2 regions of the Peribacillus sp. SRI_006 genome follow, and region 1 is predicted to be linked to the other one. Evidence: riboswitches for the same ligand, from Rfam matches in the RefSeq annotation. Region 1 holds a riboswitch; the other holds the start of a gene.

What was found. Region 1 has a riboswitch for S-adenosylmethionine ahead of AC2YHV_RS04770 (sugar ABC transporter substrate-binding protein). Riboswitches for the same ligand answer to the same signal wherever they lie in the genome.
Region 2: another riboswitch for S-adenosylmethionine. It lies ahead of mtnW (2,3-diketo-5-methylthiopentyl-1-phosphate enolase); the one in region 1 lies ahead of AC2YHV_RS04770 (sugar ABC transporter substrate-binding protein).

The regions. Positions count from the first base shown of each region.
Region 1 covers NZ_JBYCZT010000003.1:99,014-105,063, forward strand. Annotated here, with positions in the region: gene AC2YHV_RS04765 (GTPase domain-containing protein) at 1-2,670, shown strand, start outside; SAM riboswitch class I at 2,765-2,870, shown strand; gene AC2YHV_RS04770 (sugar ABC transporter substrate-binding protein) at 2,986-4,098, shown strand; gene AC2YHV_RS04775 (sugar ABC transporter ATP-binding protein) at 4,155-5,657, shown strand; gene AC2YHV_RS04780 (ABC transporter permease) at 5,659-6,050, shown strand, end outside.
Region 2 covers NZ_JBYCZT010000009.1:216,840-222,889, forward strand. Annotated here, with positions in the region: gene AC2YHV_RS15080 (CobW family GTP-binding protein) at 1-36, opposite strand, end outside; gene AC2YHV_RS15085 (cupin domain-containing protein) at 465-998, opposite strand; gene AC2YHV_RS15090 (methylthioribulose 1-phosphate dehydratase) at 1,023-1,652, opposite strand; gene AC2YHV_RS15095 (2-hydroxy-3-keto-5-methylthiopentenyl-1-phosphate phosphatase) at 1,649-2,308, opposite strand; gene mtnW (2,3-diketo-5-methylthiopentyl-1-phosphate enolase) at 2,315-3,547, opposite strand; SAM riboswitch class I at 3,656-3,809, opposite strand; gene AC2YHV_RS15105 (pyridoxal phosphate-dependent aminotransferase) at 3,928-5,100, opposite strand; gene AC2YHV_RS15110 (carbon-nitrogen family hydrolase) at 5,200-5,982, shown strand.

The DNA of each region.
Region 1 (6,050 bases):
GCTTTGGGTGAAATGTTCCTCGTGGAACAAAAAAAGGAAAGATCCGATTTAACCGCAATTAGATTTGCTCAAGGAGAGGTATATTTTCAGCACCATGACTATGAAGCAGCCATTTTTAAATGGGAAAACATAGAAGGGGAACTTGGTTCATGGGCGAAGAAAAACATCGCTGATGCGTATTTTGAATTGGAAATGTATTCAACCGCAGAGGATATCTATAAATCCGTCGATACGGATGAAGCTGTCTTGAAAACAGAAGTTCTTTTGCAGCTGTTTTCCCTGTACATAGTGGAATCGAGAAATGATTTGGCTTCCAAAGTCGTGAAAGAAGCAGTCGAGTTTCAACCAGACTACCCGAATGTCACTGAAATTGCACGCGCCTTTTTTGAAGAACAAAAGGATTGGAACAGTGCGGTGGTATTAGCGGCGAATGAAAGTATCCGTACAGAGTCAATGGGCTGGTTCGATGTGCTGAAAACGTATATCCAGCAGGGTGTTGCCCAATCGATGGAGCCGGATTATTTCTCAACTGTCCTTGGTTCGCTATACACACTCGACCAGGAACGTTTCGAGAAAATGACGGTTGCCCTTTGGAAAAATTATAAATATACGGATGCTTATTTCGAATGGTTAAGAGTGATTAATAATTTGATAGATACCATCGAATTGAACCATGCGGATGTATGGGATGAGCTTTCCGTCTATTACAGGGATGCATATGCAGGTTTGTTAGAAGGAACGCATCTAATCAAAGAATTAAGTCCTGTCGTGCCAAGGTTGCTGGAAAACTGGCTCAAAATCGCAGACGGGGAGCTTTCGCTGTTTGCGGCGGCATCCACGTTGTCCTGGAATGAAATCTTTCCGGATACGATTAATGCGCTGGTCATTCAGGATGCGGAGAGCCTGCTTTCGAAATCGCCTAAATTGGGAGGCGGACTGGAAGCGGGAGAGAAACTGTTCAATTCCATTATCCAGTGGGCTGAAGATAATGATTTAAGGGTTGGAAATAAGCTTAAATGGATGGTGGAGGGGCTTAAAGATACCAGCAATTTCAATCTCCTTCTTGCAGGAAGTACAGGAAATGGCAAGACATCCTTTATTCAGTCAATCGTTGGAGAGAGCATTGCTGCTGAGGACCATTCTTCCCTAGTCAGTGTCAAAGACGGGGATGATTTGGAAATCCTTGAAATTACCGATACAGATAGCAAAGTTGTCGAGGAGCTAACTGATTTGGATGAAACACGCCGTCAGCGCGGGACTATAGTCGATGTGACAATCATCAGTGACTACCTAAGAAATAATCATTTGCGATTATTGGATACACCGGGGTTCAATGGGGAACAAAGCGTGGAATCCGATTTCCAAGGCTATTTACATGGCAGTGATGGCCTGATGTTCGTTCTTGACGCCCGGGCTCCTTTCACCGGCAGCGAAAGGGATCTGTTATTGGAAATTCAAATGATGGCACCTAAACTGCCGATCCATTTCCTATTAAATAAAATGGATACGATATACAGTGATCAGGTCGCAGTCCGGATGGAGGACGAAACATGGGATAAAGTGAATGCATATTTCCCGAATGCGAAGGTGTTCGCTTTCTCCAAACATTATGACAGCAGGCAGCAATTGAAGGATCTTTCAGCCTTCCTTCAATCGAATTATCAAGATGATAATTGGAAGGAAAGAAGATCTGAAAAAATCCTGGCATTCATTCGTAAAACTTTATCTTATCTATTAGAAAAACGGACAGCCAATGAGCGGAAATGCGAGCATTCCATCTCTTGGAATGAGCAGATGGAAGTCAAACTGAATGGAGCGGTCAATCAACTGGCTGATCTGGAAAAAGAAAAAAGTGAAAATATCATAAGGTCGTATCGTTCGCTTAAGGACGAAGTGAAAAGTCAGCTTTATTCAAAAATTCCTGAATTACTGAGGGATTGCTCTAAATCGTTAACGGAAAGCAGTGATTTCAGTCAGGTCCATGTACAGTTAAACCAGGAAATGAATGAGCGGATTCAAAACTTCATTTCTGACAAGATCATGCCTCAATATTACCGTTCTCTTCAAGACTGGATTGCCAGTTCCCAAATGGAGTTCTCACAAAGCCAGCAGTTCATGGATGAGATGAGTGCCGGATTCAATGAATTATACAAAGAAGAACGGATTACACTGGCAGGTGACTTCAGGGTATTGGATGACTGGCGCCGTGATGCCGACCGGATGACAAGCAGTATCCGCATCGAAAACGTCAATATCCTTTTGCGCAGGACTCCATCACAATTACTGCTTAAAGGAGCAGGTAAGCTATTTGGGGCGATACCGCAAAATAAGGCCAATATGTACAATCGTTACAAGAAATACCTGGAAAGTGAAGATTACCTGGATGTTGCTGAAATGATCACGGAACGTTTCCTAACCCAATTTGGATTGTTTGAAAAATCATTGGATCGGGACATCTCACTTTTCTATCGCAGTTCATTTGCCTTACTTCAAAAAACGATAGAGCAGACGCAGACTGAAATAAAAGACTACCAGGCTGCATTGGAGCATATGAAAGAAAATCCTGAGGTTTACCGTGATCCGATCACGTTGTTCGAAGTGAAATTAAGGCAGTTGGAGAGGCTTGAAAAAATCGAGAAAAAGCGTCTAGCCCAGCTCCAAAGAAAATAAAAATAACAGGAAAAATTTCAAATATTCAAAAATCTATTGACTTTACGACTATATCCCTATAAAGTGATAATTACGAAAACGTAACACAATATATCTCTTATCAAGAGTGGCGGAGGGACTGGCCCTAAGATGCCCAGCAACCGTTCCATTAGGAATTGGTGCTAAATCCTGCAAAACAGAAATGTTTTGACAGATAAGAGAGGGACAAGTCTGCAAAACAGCCGATTAAACCTCTCTATATTAGAGAGGTTTTTATTTTGGGATTTACACCGACTTAACTGATAAGACTAATTAGAAAACATGGAGGGGAACAAGATGAGAAGGTCTATTAAAGGGATATTCATTTCTGCCATCGCTTCGGCTTTGCTTTTAACGGGTTGCTCTGCAGGGCAGAGTTCCACAGAATCGAAGAAAGAAGAAAAAGTATCATTTGAAAATGTCCCGGAGAGATTTGCTGATGGCGATGGAGCCAAAATCAAAGTGATCCGTAAAATTGGCGGTGATGATCATACTGCCCAATACCTGGCGGGGGCGAAAGAAGAAGGAGAAGCACTGGGGTTTCAGGTCGATACGTACACAGCCAATGGTGATACGGCTAAATTCCATGATGCGATAGCACAGGCTTTGGAGGAAGATTACGACGGCTATATCATTTCACATGGTGATGATGCCGCAACTGTAAATGACGTTCAGAAGTTGGTTGATGCAGGTAAAAGCGTTGTCACATTCGATTCAATAAGCGATCTATCTAAAATAGAGGGCGTGACATTAACTTCACAAGATGATGAAGCGCTGGCAACATTGGCTTTCGATAAACTGATAAAAGAACAGAAAGGTGAAGCGGCAATTGCATATCTTTGGGTGGATGGTTTTCCTCCAATGGTAAGAAGAAATGCAGTCTATCAGGAAAAACTAAAAGAAAATCCAGGGATTAAAGAAGTCGAAAGATTCGGAGTGGCATCCGCTGATACTTCGGTTCAGACACAAAATGCTGTAGCCGCAATGCTGAATAAATACCCTAAAGGCAAATTGGATGCCATTTTCGCAACATGGGATGCCTTTGCCATCGGTGCAGCCCGGGCGATTAAAGAAGCGGGCCGCGATGAAGTGAAGATATATGGAATTGATGTTTCGAATGCAGATCTCCAGGAAATCCAATCGGCTGATAGCTCTTGGTCCTACACGGCAGCAGTCGATCCCAAGTTGATCGGTGCAGTGAATATGAGGATATTGGCTAAAAAATTAGCGGGTGAAGAAACACCGCAAACATATGATTTGGAGGCATCACTCATTTCGCAAAAGCAAATCCAAGCTTCAAAAGAAGCGGTAAACATGGCAAACCTGTCTGATATTGTCGATGGCTGGGGTGTATCGACGGAATTTGAAGAAGATTGGATGAAGGTTTTGAAAGATCATTATAAAAAATAAAAAGAGACACTCTCTTTCCAGCGAAGGGAGTGTCTGTTCTATAAGGGGGAATGGACATGGGCAAGCAACTAGAAATGAAGATGATTTCGATTGAATTTCCGGGGGTGAAGGCGCTAAGTGATGTTGATTTTTCCGTACAATCAGGAACAGCCCACGCATTGGTCGGTGCAAACGGAGCAGGGAAATCGACGTTAATGAAAGTTTTATCGGGAGCCCATGTTCATTATTCAGGTGACATTTTTATTGATGGGATGAAGCGGGATATCCGCTCGCCAAAAGCTGCTCAGGAACAGGGCATTCAAATAGTTCATCAGGAAGTGGATACCGCCCTCATCCCTTATTTAACAGTTGGGGAAAATGTAATGTTGAATGATATGGTCCAAAACATGGGAAAAAAACAAAGGGTACATTGGAAAGAACTGCACAACAAAGCCACTTCTATTCTTGAAGATATGAAAATTCATGTCCCTTCGAAAAAGTTGGTTAGAGACCTGACCTTGGCTGAAAAACAGATGGTCCTGATAGCAAGAGCCGTTTCGACAGAATGCAAATTCCTGATTCTCGACGAGCCAACTGCTCCGTTAAGTCATACGGAGACGACAGAACTTTTTCGAATTGTAAATGAGTTAAAGCAAAAAGGCGTGGCAATCATTTTCATTTCACATCGTCTGCCTGAGATTTTTGAAATCTGTGAGGAAATTACGATCATGAGGAATGGGGAGCGTGTCACTTGTCGAAAAATCGAGGACATAACCCGTACCGAAGTGGTAGAGAACATGCTCGGGAAAACCATGGATGAACAGTTTCCTGAAGTGAATGCTTCGATTGGAGACGTAATTCTGGAAGTGAACGGATTGTCAGATGCCGAGAAAGTTAAGAATGTCAGTCTGAATATTAAAGCAGGAGAGATAATCGGTTTGGCTGGGCTGGTCGGGGCTGGGAAAACGGAGCTGTGTAAAACCCTTTTCGGTCATACGTCCATCACAGCGGGTGAAGTCATACTGAATGGTCGAAAGCTTTCTCTGAAATCACCGCATGAAGCAGTAAAAAGCGGGCTGGCACTTGTACCTGAGGAACGCAGGAAAGAAGGGGTCCTTGTACAGGAATCAGTCTCGGCAAACTTGACTGCAGCCAGTCTCGGCAAATTCTGCAAAACATTCAGTGTCGTCGATCGTAAGGCGGAAAAGGAAAAGGCGAAGGAAATGATCGCAAGTCTCGGCATTAAAACACCTTCAGGGGAAGTGAAGGTCGAAAACCTATCCGGTGGTAACCAGCAAAAAGTTGCGATTGGAAAATGGCTTATGGCAGATGCGGATGTATACATATTCGATGAACCAACGAAAGGGGTCGATGTCGGAGCCAAGAAGGATATATTCGAATTGATTGCAAAGCTTGCAAGGAATGGAAAAGCGATCATTTATGCATCCTCCGAGCTTACCGAAATCATTGGCATTACCAACCGGACCTATGTGTTATATGACGGGAGCACTGTCATCGAATTAGAAACAAGCAAAACGAATGAAGAAGAACTACTATTCTATTCAACAGGAGGTAAATAGGATGAGCATACCCATTCCTGTTACACAGACAGCGAAAGCGAAGAAAAAGGTGGAACTATTCGACTTTTTCTATAAATACGGCACAATATTGACGATTATCATTCTGATTGGAATTTTCGCCGTATCCAATCCATCTTTCATCCAAACGTCTAACCTGATAAACATCCTGCGTTCCATTTCAATCGTGACCATCATTGCGATCGGCATTACAATATCACTGACCGTGGATGGCTTCGACCTTTCCGTCGGCTCCGTCGCATCATTGGCCAATGCCATCGTCATCTCGATGTTTGTCTGGTTTTCACAGGATACATTCATCGCCATATTAGCTGCGGTCGGTGCCTCGCTTTTCGTAGGGGCTTTGAATTCATTCATGATTGTTAAATTGAGAAT
Region 2 (6,050 bases), on a different contig from region 1:
AAAGCCGCCCAATATGTACACTTCGGTCGTTTTCATTCTTATCTGCTCCTATAATCCGGTTAAATTCGATTCCGTTAAATTTTATCATAACTAGCTTACTAAAGCACTTGCCGGATTCACATAAAAAAACCAGCCCGTAAGCTGGTTTTAGACTAGACATTTTCGAAGAAAAGCGAGTTCGACTGCAGTTTTTTATTTAAAAACATCCAGTCGATTTCAGAAATCCTCTCCCTTTCCGCCGACTGTCCCCCGAGCCTCCTCGGCGCAAGCGCCTGTGGGTTCTCGGCTAGCCAATTATTTGGCAGGAGTGTCGCAAATTTCTTCAATCCAAGGGGGATTACAGGAAAAAACCATTAAGGATAATCTGGTCTTGTTTTAAAATCATGGTTCGAGATGAGACCATTCCGACTTCCCTTTTTTCTACAAATAAAAACCAGCCCATAAGCTGGCTTTTCAACATTGATTCATGCTTGAACTTCGTCTTTTTCGTAAATCGGCACCCATCCTGCAGCTGTTACGAAAATCCGGACAGCAACAGTTTTCCTATCTTCCGCGAGCGTGAAATAATGTCTTGTTGATTCTGGTACACTAATAAGATCTCCTGGATTAAGCCGTACATCAAACCACTGTTTATCATTGCCTTCAATGGCAAAGATACTCGTTCCACCTGCTATGAAACGCACTTCATCATCTTCGTGATGGTGTTCCTGCTTAAAGTTTTCAAGCATTTGATCCAAGTTAGGATTTGCATCGGATAATGTGATGATATCATGGGCTTTATAGCCTCTTCTTTCAGAGATTTCCGCTATCTCTGATTGGAACGTTACAAGGATTTCCTCCTTGTCAGCATCTGTTAGATCGTATTTTTCTACAAGATGTGCAGGTAATTTAGAAATGTCCCATTGCTCATAAATTACCCCGTGTGTTTCTAAAAAACCTTTTACCTGTTCACCGTTTTCAATAACCTCGTTTGTTTCATGGAATCTGATCGTCGCCATCATTCATTCCTCCTCTATGAGTATTTATCTTATAGAACCTGCAAACGCCTTTTGTTGATTAAGTAACAGTTGATATTGAAATAAAAATTCGCAGGCTTCAAGTATTCTTTTTGCCTCGAATCCGCTTTTGCCCCAAACCGTAATGCCATGATTGCGTATCAGCACAGCGCCAGAGTCTTCTTCGACATGCGGCTTGAACTTATCGGATAGCAACGGTATGTCAGCGTGATTATATATGATTGGAATCCGAAGCTCCGAATCTTCATCCCACCGACCGGTCGCTTTAATGATTTCATGATTACGAAAGGAAACTTGGCCTTCATCTCCGTACAATTCCGAAATCACATTATTTTCAACTGTATGGACATGGAGTACACAGTTCGCATTGGTTTTTCGGTAAATGTCTGTATGAAGTAAAGTTTCGGCCGATGGTCTTAGGTTCGTATCTTCAACTGGTTTTCCTTTTAAATCCACCAGTAAAAAGTCCGTATCCGATTGCTTCCTTTTATCCTTACCGCTTGCGGTAATATAAAAGAAAGGGCTTTTGGGTTCGCGGATGGACAAATTCCCGCTTGTTCCCATAAACCAATCCCTTTCGGCCAGTTCAGCTTTAATATCTGCCAACTCCTGCCATTCTTTAGAATGAGTGTTCACGCTTTAACCACCTCCTGCTGCTTTATAATGTCAATTACATCAAAAAATGTTTCGAATCCTTGATGTGGAATTCCTTCCCTACCGCATTTTTCAAGCAATATGTCACGGGCTATGACAAAATCGGCCTGTTTTGCCGCTTCAAAATCCGTAACTGAATCTCCAATAACGAGTTTAAAATCTTCCGGACCCGCAATTTCCCTCATAATGGATGGCTTGCAGCAACCGCAATCATTATTACATTGCTCATCACAAGCATGTGGCCACTCAATATAAATCTTTTCCTTATCAAAAAATGCATGGTTGCAATAAACGGACTCTGTTGGCAAGATATCATTCAAAAGGGGTGAAATGAAAAAATCCATGCCCCCGCTTACAATATATAAAGGGATATTGGCTTGTTTCGTATACTCAACGAATTCATAAAACCCTGGTCGAATGCCGGCCGTTTTTCTTACATATTGGATGATGTCATCCTTCAAGCCACTATCAAGCAGGGAAAACATATCCCCAACTCCTGAAGATATACTGATTTTTTGCTGAAGGACACCGTCTTTCAACGCTTCCCATTCCGGAGGCGCAAATTTCTTCATAATTGAAATGATATTATCTGTGTTGGTGATCGTTCCGTCAAAATCACAAAAGATGATCGGTTTCATTATTTCTTATAGGCCTCCCCACAACACAAGAGCTTTTTTTAGGGTTTCTTCCTCAGCCGCCGCTTCAGAAAGTTCCTTTCCTGCCAGAACGGCTTCCACAGCAGAACGGAATGCCTTGGCACCGCCCTCTGCTCCGTCAGGGTGCCCGTGAATTCCGCCTCCGGCATTAATCACACTATCAAGCCCGAAATCCTTGATCAGGTCCGGAACCATGCCCGGATGAATGCCTGCAGAAGGAACAGGGAAGGCTTTTTTCCATGAAAGTTCATCTCTTGTCAGAGCTTCAGCAATCGCTAAGGTCTCCGTTTTTTCAAGTGCGACATTTCCATAAGGGGAAGGGAACAAGGATAAATCCGCACCTGATAATCTTACTAATTTACCAAGCAATAATGGATAGCCGATACCATAAAATGATGAAGATGCCAATGCCCCGCTATATGCGGGGTGCGCCATGATCGGCAGCTTTATACGATCATGTTCACTCAAGGCCTGCAATACATCCAAACCATATGTATGAACGTTGAACAATAAAGCATCTGCCCCTGCTTCAGCCGCTTGCTCTGCCTTATCCAATAATTCAAAAGTTTTCCCAGATAGATTGACAGCATATAAAGTACGGTGGCCAGTGGTTTCATAGACTTCATTCAATATTCTTTTTCCCGTTTTTATTCTATCGAAAAATGGAGTCAGTTCCTGGTCGAAGAGGATCTCATCATCCTTAACTAGGTCGACACCTCCCAATGCTTGTTGCTTCAGTTGATCATTATGAAATGTTAGGTCTCTTCCCAATACGCCTTTAAAGATGCTCATCACCAAGGGCCGGTTAAATACGCCCAGCTTTTCCCTTATGCCTTCAATGCCAAATTGCGGCCCGGGAAAAGCTTTTTGAATATCACCGACAAAATCCAAGTCTATAAGTTTTATTTCACCGTCCAATGAAAGTTTGCCGAAGACCGTCGTAAGGATTGCAGGTAAATCATTTGAGAAATTCCTTGCCGGATAGGCAATTTTAATCAGCGAACGGTATACTTTCCGATTAAAGTAGCTGTTTGCCCTCTCTTCTTCAGATAGGGGTGTCACCGATACGACGCGTCCCTTATGTTTTTCCAGTTGTTTCTGTACCAAATGCGGCAAGTCCGTCCATGTCCCGACAGTCAGACCCAAGGCAATGCTCTCTGCTTTTTTCTCATGATTTCCAATAAAGTCATGAATTAAATAAGTAGCGACTATCTCGCTCATCTGATCACTCCTATAACACGTTAGTATACTCTCGATGTCACTATTGGCCTGAGATGGTCTCAAAATGGCAAAAGCCCCTTCATAAAGAAGAGGCTTTAAAAAGCCATCTTCTTATCTCCCAGCCATCGGCTGCAAGAATTAGCACCGTGCCTTGTGGATTTCAAAAAAATCCGGCGGAAGGATTCCGCCCCATTTTACAATGGAATTACGGTCGGTTGCTGGGCTTCATCGGGCTAGTCCCTCCACCTGCTCAAAATAAGAAAACGCTGATATATAAGTTGCATCCAAGTATCGAAAGATTAAGAATTTATTTTGTATTCTGACAGGTAATTCCTACTTTGTCAATAAGTTTTAACTATTTAAAGGTGAACCTTATTGCACTAAAATAAGTTTAATGTCCGTATTCGTTCCACAGCCTCTTGCAGCCGTTCTTCCGAAGTCAGTAGCCCTACCCTGACATAACCTTCGCCAAATTCACCGAACCCATTCCCTGCGGCAACAGCTACATGGGCATGCGTTAATAAATAGTCCGCAAAACTCTCGGACGTAAAACCTCCAGGTACCTTGAGCCAGGCAAAAAACGATGCCGCTGGAGCTTTGACTTCCCATCCGATGGACCTCAATCCCTCAATGAAAACATTCCTTCGCCCCTCGTACATTTGCACTAACTGCTCTACACAGGTCTGTGAGTCAAGCAAAGCGCTTGCCGCAGCTTCTTGTATCGCCGGGAAGAGACTCACATAAAGATGGTCTTGTAAAAGTTCAAGAGCTTCTATTACACTCTTATTGCCCACTGCGAAGCCGACTCTCCACCCTGCCATATTGTATGTTTTCGATAGAGTGTATATTTCAACTCCTACATCCTTCGCTCCCTCCGCCTGGAGAAAGCTTATCGGTTTTTTTCCGTCGAATCCGATCGCCCCATAGGCGAAATCATGGACCACACAAATTGAATGTTCTTTTGCAAAGGAGACGGTTTCATCAAAGAAACTTTCAGTTGCAGAAGCGCCTGTGGGATTATTCGGATAATTCAAGAACATCATTTTGGCTTTATCAAGAACTTCTTTATGTATGTCATCGTATTTCGGAAGAAAATCATTTTCTTCTGTCAAGGGCATCAGTTCGGTCTTTGCCTGGGCTAAAACAACACCGGAAAGATAATCCGGATAGCCGGGATCTGGAACAAGGATTGTATCACCTGGATTCAATAAACACTGCGGAAGTTCGACAAGACCTGCCTTTCCCCCGAAGAGAATCGCCACTTCACTAGTCGGATCCAGCTTGACACCGTATTCCCGTTCATAAAAGACGGCAGCAGCATCTTTTAAATATTGATGTCCCCGGAATGGCGAATATTTATGATTAATCGTTTTTTCAGCGGCAGTTTGCAAACTTTTGACGATATGTTCCGGCGTCGGCTGATCAGGGTTTCCCTGGCCTAAATTAATGACATCATGTCCTTGCTCCGTGATTGCATTGACTTTTGCGACCAGTGAAGCAAAAAACTGCTTGGGCAGGTCCTGAAGCAGTCCGGATTTTTCGAATTGCACCATTTATACACCTTCTCTGAAATTTCTTGAAATTCTAGTCACAAATGATATATGTTTATCGTAGTCTTGTAAAGCATTTTTTACATGTAGGGGGGTTAAACGATGAAGTGGAAAATAGCTTGTATTCAAATGGATATAGCTTTCGGGCAACCAGATATCAATTTTCAGGTTGCAGAACAATGGTTGGAAAAAGCAGCTCGGTCCGAACCCGATATCGTCATATTACCAGAGCTTTGGACAACCGGATACGACTTGACCAGGCTGAATGAGATTGCTGATCAAGAGGCAGAAAAAACGATTGAATTTCTTAAAACACAGGCACAGAAACACCAGTTTCACATCATCGGCGGTTCCATTGCGAAAAAAACAAGCAAGGGAATCTATAACACCATGATCATCATCGATAAACACGGAAAGCTCATTAAAGAATATGATAAGCTTCACTTATTTCAATTAATGGATGAACATCATTTCCTGCAGCCAGGTGAAAAAGATGGTTTATTTACCCTTGATGAAAAAATATGTGCCGGGTTCGTTTGTTATGACATTCGTTTCCCAGAATGGCAGCGAGCCCATACCGTTCAAGGCGCGGAAGTTCTATTCGTTACGGCTGAATGGCCAAAGCCGAGACTCGATCACTGGAGAGCTTTATTGATAAGCCGTGCCATCGAGAACCAAGCCTATGTTGTAGCCGTTAATCGTACAGGTTCGGATATCAATAATATATTTGCGGGCCATTCCTTGATTATTGATCCATGGGGGAATATCATAAGTGAAGCCGGAGAAGGAAACGAACTATTGACAGGCAGCTTGGACTTCAACAAAGTTACGGAAGCACGTAACAAAATACCTGTATTCGAAGATCGCCGTCCTGACTTTTATTAATTTACCCATTGACAAACTATTTAAAAAGTTGATATTATTTTCCCGAAGATTAAAATTTCAGAAAACAT